DNA from 2 places in the Lysinibacillus sp. EB106-09-02-XG168 genome. Region 1 is predicted to be linked to the other one. Evidence: predicted binding sites of a transcription regulator. Region 1 holds the regulator's gene; the other holds the start of a gene.
The links. The regulator LexA, encoded in region 1, represses DNA repair genes until DNA is damaged. The targets are predictions, from matches to a motif close to CGAACATATGTTCG.
Positions count from the first base shown of each region.

Region 2: a site for LexA is predicted at 1,638-1,651, ahead of ruvA (Holliday junction branch migration protein RuvA). Genes of this name have one in related genera too.

Region 1 covers NZ_JBYTDN010000003.1:1,271,144-1,275,406, reverse strand. The annotation lists gene AC3WSO_RS06895 (YneB family resolvase-like protein) at 1-403, opposite strand, end outside; gene yneA (cell division suppressor protein YneA) at 400-717, opposite strand; gene lexA (transcriptional repressor LexA) at 882-1,499, shown strand; gene AC3WSO_RS06880 (gamma-glutamyl-gamma-aminobutyrate hydrolase family protein) at 1,682-2,404, opposite strand; gene AC3WSO_RS06875 (prepilin peptidase) at 2,493-3,245, opposite strand; gene AC3WSO_RS06870 (potassium transporter) at 3,303-4,040, opposite strand; gene AC3WSO_RS06865 (PilN domain-containing protein) at 4,037-4,263, opposite strand, start outside.
Region 2 covers NZ_JBYTDN010000003.1:3,463,664-3,467,926, reverse strand. The annotation lists gene AC3WSO_RS17730 (LysM peptidoglycan-binding domain-containing protein) at 1-541, shown strand, start outside; gene AC3WSO_RS17725 (phosphotransferase) at 612-1,409, shown strand; gene ruvA (Holliday junction branch migration protein RuvA) at 1,695-2,315, shown strand; gene ruvB (Holliday junction branch migration DNA helicase RuvB) at 2,334-3,338, shown strand; gene queA (tRNA preQ1(34) S-adenosylmethionine ribosyltransferase-isomerase QueA) at 3,357-4,263, shown strand, end outside.

The sequences.
Region 1 (4,263 bases):
TACGCTGGTACTCCTCTACAATTGCTAAAATTTCTAGGAGCATCGTATCCATTTCATTTAATTGTACAGGTCCCGCGTCTCGCATAGAGAAGACATTAGTTTCAGTTTTCTGCAATAAATGCAAAACGGCCATTCGAGCATTTCCACGTCCTAAACGTGTTTCATCCTGCACAAATAATGCTGTTACTTCTTTTTCTTTTATGAAATCGAGCATTTCTAGTAAACCTTCTCGTTCCACATCATAGCCGCTATGCTTATCCTTAAAAACAAGTTTCACTTCGTAGCCCTGTTCTTTTGCATAGCGTACTAACTCCTCCTCCTGTCGCTCTAACGAGGAGCTTTGTGTCTCTTTTTCTGTACTCACACGGCAATAGACAACAGCCGATTGTTGTTTTGTTATCATTTTACATTTCTCGCAATTTCAATTGAATTTATAGGATGGGGTTGGTCGTCACCCACTACTGGAATCACTAGAGAATTACCTGCAATAATTCGTACGTTCGATAATTCATTTTCTGCCTTAACAAGCTTAATCCAATCATCCGACTTCATTTTACCACGGTATTGTTCGGCTAACGACCATAAGCTATCACCATGCTCGATTTCAATTTCTGCGTATGTAACATCGCCTGGATCTGTTATAAAAAGATATGCTGTAAATAGTAGACAAGCTCCTAATAAAATTGTAATATGTGGATTTTTTTCAAACCAGTTCATGTGTATAACCCCTTTTCGAGAATGTTTGTTCGGAATATATGTTCTTATATTAATGCGAACAAACGTTTTTGTCAAACACTTTTCGAACCTATGTTTGCTTAAGTGTTCGCATTCTGCTATACTACATAATAAGTAGAATGATTAGAAAAAAGAGGTGAGCAATCATGAAAAAAGTTTCGAAAAGACAAGAGGCCATATTAGATTTCATTAAAGAAGAGGTACGCGCAAAGGGGTATCCGCCATCTGTACGTGAGATTGGTGAAGCAGTTGGACTTGCTTCAAGCTCTACGGTTCATGGACATTTAGCTCGTTTGGAGCAAAAAGGCTTAATTCGACGCGATCCAACTAAACCACGTGCCATTGAAATTCTAGAGCCAGAGGATTCTATTCAAAAGCAACATGTTATACATGTACCACTTGTGGGGAAAGTTACTGCGGGTTCTCCGATAACTGCTGTTGAAAATATCGATGAATATTTCCCGCTACTGGATATTTATGGTACAAGTGAAGATCAGTTATTTATGCTAGAAATTATGGGCGAATCAATGATTGAAGCTGGCATTTTAGACGGAGATTTAGTTATTGTTAAACAAAAATCAACAGCTGATAATGGTGATATTGTCGTAGCAATGACTGAAGAGAATGAAGCAACTGTAAAGCGTTTCTTTAAGGAAAAAAGTCATTTCCGTTTACAGCCTGAGAACGCAACAATGGAGCCCATTATCGTAGACCAAGTTTCTATTTTGGGGCATGTTGTAGGTCTTTATCGTCGTGTTCATTAAAAGTATCTCAATAGCAACGTACAAAAAGAGGATTTTATGTTCGCAAATGGGCATATACCTCTTTTTCTTATTTTTTGAGTACCATTTTATACACTAAAAAAGAACCCACTTATATGGATTCTTCCCTCTAGCAATGTCTTTAGTTTAATTTCCGTCTTAAGCCATGTAATGCTTATCCAGTTTTATGCCTCTACCTTGAATTTCAAACTCGCCTTTACAAATGCAGTGAATAATTTTTTTGATGCTTCATCTCCAGCAATAGCTAGCTCTTCAGGATGCCATTGTACTGCTAGACAAAATGGTAAATCTTCGTGTACTACGGCTTCAACGATACCATCACTTGATTTGGCTGCCACTTTCAATTTTTCTGCTGCTACGTTTATTGCCTGATGATGAAATGAATTCACCGCAATTTTTTCTTCCTCGATAATCGCTGTTAATAATGTATCCGGTGTTAGATGAACATGATGTGTAACAACGCCACGTGCCGCTTGTTGCGTATGCTTTATTAATTTTTTACTATGATATTCACTATCAATATCCTGATAGAGTGTGCCTCCAAACGCAACATTCAGCATTTGAATCCCTCGACAAATTCCGAAAATCGGCATTTGCCGAATAGAGGCCGCTTCAATCAAGGAAAGTTCTATTGAATCCCTTTCCGGGTGAATCTTTCCTAACTTTGGTGTAGGTTCTGCACTAAAAAGAAATGGATGTACATCATGTCCGCCCGAAAGTAATAATCCGTCCGTCAACGATAAAATTTGTGCTATGTCCTCTTCAACTCCAAGCGGAATTATAAGAGGTACACCCCCAGCTTCAATTATACTTTTGCTATAAGCAGCATTTACTCTTGAGGACAAATCATCCTCCGCAAAGGCTGTTATTCCGATAATTGGTTTCATCTTATCCCCTCCATGATCTTTATCTAGCATTTACTACCTATAAAAGCTTGAAGACTATTAATCATCGAAAGACTCCCCCACTGATTAATTACCAAAATCCAAGATACCAATTCATCAACGCATCCCCATAGAAATAGATAATAATAGCAGCTAAGGCAATAGAAGGTCCGAATGGTATAGGCGTTTTCCTTCCCTGTCCGCGTACTTTTAACACTACTATTCCAACAATCATGCCAATGACAGCAGCTAAAAATAGCGTCAGAAGTGCATGCATTGTCCCGAGTACAAGACCAAGTAAAAAGAATAATTTAATATCGCCACCACCCATTCCACCTCTTGATAGAACAGCTATACAATATAATATGCCAAAACCTACGACAGCCCCAACTATACTGTCCCACCACGGAGACAAAGGAGATATCACGCGTCCAAAAACTAGTAGTGGTAAAAAGAATAATAGCACCTTATCGGGAATAAGCATATACGCAAAATCCGACACCACAATAATGACTAATAATGAAATTAATAATAGCGCTACAAAAAATTCTGCACTAAAGCCTAATTTCCAATAAGCAACAGCAAATAAAAGGCCCGTTATAAGTTCCATTAGTGGATAAATCCAAGAAATTTTTTGCCCACAGCTACTGCATTTTCCACCTAAAAATACATAAGACAATACAGGCACCAAATCAAGCGCCCTCAACTGTCTCTTACAAGAAGTGCAATGCGAAGGCGGACGCACAATGGACTCCTTCAAAGGCACACGTAAGCCAACTACATTAAAAAATGAGCCAAGAACGAGCCCAAATATTAAAACTGTAATTGTATAAGTAATCTCCATTTTATGTCCTCCTATACTAATAGACGCCCATACATATAAGTATGCGCGCCATCTAGATTATTGTTGTCCTTCATAATAGAACGTCGTTACTTGTATGGTTGCTTTTAAGGTTGTATCAGCGTCCTCCTTGAATTTCGCTTCTTCACCCGTTAATGTGAAATCGATAGCATCAATTTTCATCACACGATCAATTTTTTCAATCTCTTTTATAAACTCAACCATTGCTTTATTATCCATTGCGTCAACATCAATATCAAATGTTACTAGTTTTAATTCCTTCGGTAAGGAATCTTTATTGAAAGTAGCAGTTGGGATTTTATCTTTCACTTCAGGTGTTTCATCATTCTTAGCAGCAGCTTGTTCAGCAGCTTGTTCATCTGCTTCAGTTGCAGATTGCTGTGTATCAGCCTGTTCCTCAGAATTTGTCGAGTTAGGATCTGTAATAGTAGAATCCATTACGAGCGAATCATAATTATTAAAGTCCATAGCTTCTACCCGTGTTCCCGTCACCACTTCAATCTCTTCAATATTTCGAATGACTTCATCAATAGCTCGAGTTTGAGGTACTTTTTTACGCAATGTTAAATTACTTGTACCATTTGATTTGCTATTCTTTTCAATTAAAGCAATTTGCTCCTGAAGAGTAGATATTTCTTGTTGAAGAGCGATATTCGAGCTTTCCTTCGCATCTACTTCTTCTAATTTAGGTGTTAATATATAGTAATATAGTGCAAATAAAATGGCTGCAATGAATGCTGTTAAGATAAGAATCGTTGAATTTTTACTACTTGTCATGATTCTCTACCTCCAGCTAGAAATTTAAAATCAATTCCTAATGTAATAGTTGCAGAATAACGTGGTATCTCCTTAAACTTGTTCTTAGCACTTTCTTCCTCTTGTCCAATAGCAACATCAAAATTAGAAATCGTATCAACCTGTATATCATTGAAATAGGGGCTTGCAGTTAGCTTTTCTAAATAAGATGATATAGCTGACATCGTTTCAAAATCAGCCGTAA
Region 2 (4,263 bases), 2.2 Mb from region 1:
TGTAGAGCAAACTGTATCACCAATTCAAATTCAACCACCACCACAACCTGTAGCCCAACCGACGCCAGCACCAATGCCAATGCCAATGCCGCAACCGATTTTTATCATGCCACAAATGCCAGCAGTACCACATTGTGCAAGCTGTCATCAGCCAGTGCATCATCATATGTATTGGCCAATGCCGATGCCAATGCCAATGGAGCCGCAAGTTGAGGCGTATACAATGCCAGAGCAACCATCATGTGAAATGGGATGCGAAAAAGTTGCTGGGGTAGGGGATTTCTTAGAATCTAGTACATCTCCATTCTTCCCTATGAAACCAGAATTTAAAGCTATGCCGGAAATGGAACAGCCTTGTGGTTGTCATGCTCAGCCAGCCATGATGCCAAATTGGCAAATGGACCCATGTTTCTGTCAACCACCATGTCCGCCACCATGCCCACCGCCATGTCCATCACATTGCCCAATGCCGTATTCGTCAGTAGGACCATGGATGTCACCGCACTTTTTCCCAGGCGGGATGACGCCTTATCGATGGTGAAAAAGCGTATATCATTGAAGAAGTAAAGCCGAATATTTGGAAGTATAAATATCAATCCAATAATTATTTTGTGAAACGGGCAAAGCAGATAGAAATAGCAGAAAAGGTGAGGGCCATTCATCGACAGCTTGGATATCTAGAACCCTCGTTGATTTTGCCTTTAATGAAAAGTGATGACGAGTATTTAATCGTGCAAGATTGGCAAGAGGGAAGTCATGGTGCTAATTTTGCTCGTAAAAAAGATCGGAAGGAATCACTGAAGTTATTAAATTTGTTACATGATACACATAAAAAAATTGCTTGGCAACGTGTACCAGGCTTGCACACCTATTCACAGCTTTTAAAATGGCAAATGCGTTTTATGCGTTTTAAAAGCAGACGGAAAGAGTTTCGTCCATTTTTAACAAAAGAAGAAATCGATCAAATTTTACATTATAGTGAGAAATCATTACAGCTAATCGCACAGGAAGATGTACCTGAAAAAGAAATAACGCTTTTACATGGAGATGTCGTACATCATAATTTTTTATGGTGCTCAGATGGCGAATTACGTTTAATCGATTTTGATCTGGCTCACCTTGGAGAAGCGGATGATGAATATATTTTATGGTTGCATCGTGTACTGCCAGCTGTAAATTATGACCTTGGTAAAATATTTGCAGAGCTACCAGAGATGAAACGATTAGATAAAAAAAAGCTACATCGTTTAAAATATCCAAATGAGCTATTACGTGAATGGCTTTTTGCAGTAGATTTACCATTAGATCAAAAGCTGGTATTTTTAGATTATTTAGTGCCATTTACAAAACGAGCTCTCACATATTGGCCAAAACTGTGGTACGATATTGATAAAATGATAAAGAAATGACCGTCTTTCGGCGGTCATTTTTGTCTGTGAACGACTACTTGTGCTATTTGTTAATGTTTAGATTCTTAATTGTGTATAACCTAGAGCATAGTTTTCGTCTAGGCTAAAGTGCTACATCCTCGAGGTCGCTTCAATCCTTCGGGCAAAAGTGGTGGATCGCTTATTTTTGCCTCGGGCTCTCCAGCGCTTGTCGGATGTAAACGAGCGCTTTAGCGCATTTGTTATAGTCGAGCATTCGTTCGCAATATGCTATAATCGAAGACGATGATTGTGAGGGATTATAGAATGTATGATTATTTAAACGGACAAATAAAGCGTATAACTCCTGAGTATATCGTCCTTGAACAACAAGGGATAGGCTGGCAGCTGAATACACCTAATCCATTTGCGTTCAGGACATCAGCACTTGAACAACAAATATATGTACATTTACATGTACGCGAGGACGCACAAGTGTTATATGGCTTTCCGAATTTAGACCAACGAGAGCTGTTTCGTAAACTTATTTTAGTGTCAGGGATTGGACCAAAGGGTGCGCTTGCTATTTTAGCTACTGGGAATCCACAACAGGTTATCAGTGCTATTGAACGAGAGGATGAATCATTTTTAGTAAAGTTTCCTGGTGTGGGTAAGAAAACGGCACGTCAAATGATTCTAGATTTAAAAGGTAAACTTGGCGGATTGTTAGATACTATTGAGCTACCAAGTACAGAAGATGAGCTACCGTTATTTGGTGTAAATCCATATAAACATGAGCTTGAAGAAGCTATTCTTGCCTTAATGGCACTAGGTTATTCTGAAAAAGAACTAGAAAAAATACGTCCACAGCTCGAAGATAACGACAAGCTTGAAACAACAGATGCATTTATGAAACAAGCTTTACAATTGCTATTAAAGTTAAAATAGTGAAAGGGGGGAAAGTACATGTCTGAACGTATGATGGCTAGTGAGGCAGGTAGCTATGATGAACATTTTGAATTATCTTTACGCCCACAAAGATTAGCACAATATATTGGTCAACATAAGGTGAAGGAGAATTTACAAATTTTCATTGAAGCGGCAAAGCTTCGTCAGGAAAGTTTAGATCATGTGCTGTTATATGGACCACCCGGACTTGGGAAAACTACATTAGCTGCTGTCATTGCTAATGAAATGAATGTCAATGTGCGCATGACTAGCGGCCCTGCAATCGAACGTCCTGGCGATTTAGCAGCTATTTTAAGCTCACTGGAGCCAGGGGATGTGCTTTTTATTGATGAAATACATCGCCTGCCTCGTGCAATTGAAGAGGTGCTTTATCCTGCCATGGAGGATTTTTGTTTAGATATTGTCGTTGGTAAAGGCCCTGAAGCGCGCTCTGTACGACTTGATTTACCGCCATTTACACTTGTGGGTGCAACAACAAGAGCAGGTGCATTATCAGCACCTTTAAGGGATCGCTTTGGGGTATTATTAAGATTGGAGTATTATGATAATACTTCACTTGCAGAAATTGTTGTACGTAGTGCGCATTTATTTGATGTTGATATTGAACAAATAGCAGCTCTTGAAATGGCAACACGCTCACGTGGTACACCTCGGATTGCTAACCGTCTGCTAAAACGAGTACGTGATTATGCACAGGTGCTTGGAGATGGTATGATAACGGAAGGACTTGCTAAGCAAGCACTTGAACTATTACAAGTCGATCCTAGAGGGCTTGACCATATTGACCATAAACTTGTGACCAATATGATTGAGCGCTTCCGAGGTGGCCCAGTAGGATTAGATACGTTGGCAGCATCTATTGGTGAAGAACGCGTTACGATTGAGGATGTGTACGAGCCATATTTGATGCAAATCGGCTTTATACAACGGACGCCGCGTGGACGTGTGGCAACACATTCAGCCTACGAACATTTTGGATATGAATATCCCCAACAAACCTAGAAGAAGGAAGTATTTTTCATGCGTGTAGAAGATTTTGATTTTGAATTGCCAGAAGAGCTTATTGCACAAACTCCACTTTTGGACCGTACAGCTAGTCGATTAATGGTAGTGACGCCAGGCTCAACAAATGTAGAGCATCACCATTTTGCTCATATTTTAGATGAGTTACAAACTGGAGACTGTCTTGTGTTAAATGATACAAGAGTCTTACCAGCACGTTTAATGGGTGTTAAAGAGGAAACAGGTGCTCATATAGAGGTACTGCTATTAAAGCAAATGGCGGGTACGGATGAATGGGAAACACTTGTCAAACCAGCTAAGCGTGTAAAAGTTGGCACAGTTGTAACATTTGGAGATGGCTTACTGACAGCTACTTGTACAGGAGAGCTTGCTCATGGTGGACGTACATTTGAGTTTAAATATAACGGCATTTTTTATGAAATTTTAGAACAACTTGGTGAGATGCCACTACCTCCATATATTCGCGAAAAGTTAGAGGACAAGGATCGCTACCAAACTGTTTATGCAAAAGAGCGAGGTTCAGCAGCAGCACCAACTGCAGGCCTGCATTTTACAGAAGAATTACTAGAGCAGGTGAAAGCAAAAGGGGTAGAAGTTGTTTTTATCACTTTACATGTGGGACTTGGAACTTTCCGTCCTGTAAGTGTAGATTCAATTGAAAATCACGAAATGCATTCTGAATTTTATAGTGTAACGGAAGAAACTGCATCAATCATTAACCGAGTTAAGAGTAATGGTGGTAAAGTGATTGCAGTTGGTACAACCTCTACACGTACTTTAGAAACGATCGGCTCTAAATATGGTGGAGAAGTACGAGCAGAACAAGGTTGGACGTCTATTTTCATTTATCCGGGATATGAATTTACTGTTGTGGATGGTTTAATCACAAACTTCCATTTACCAA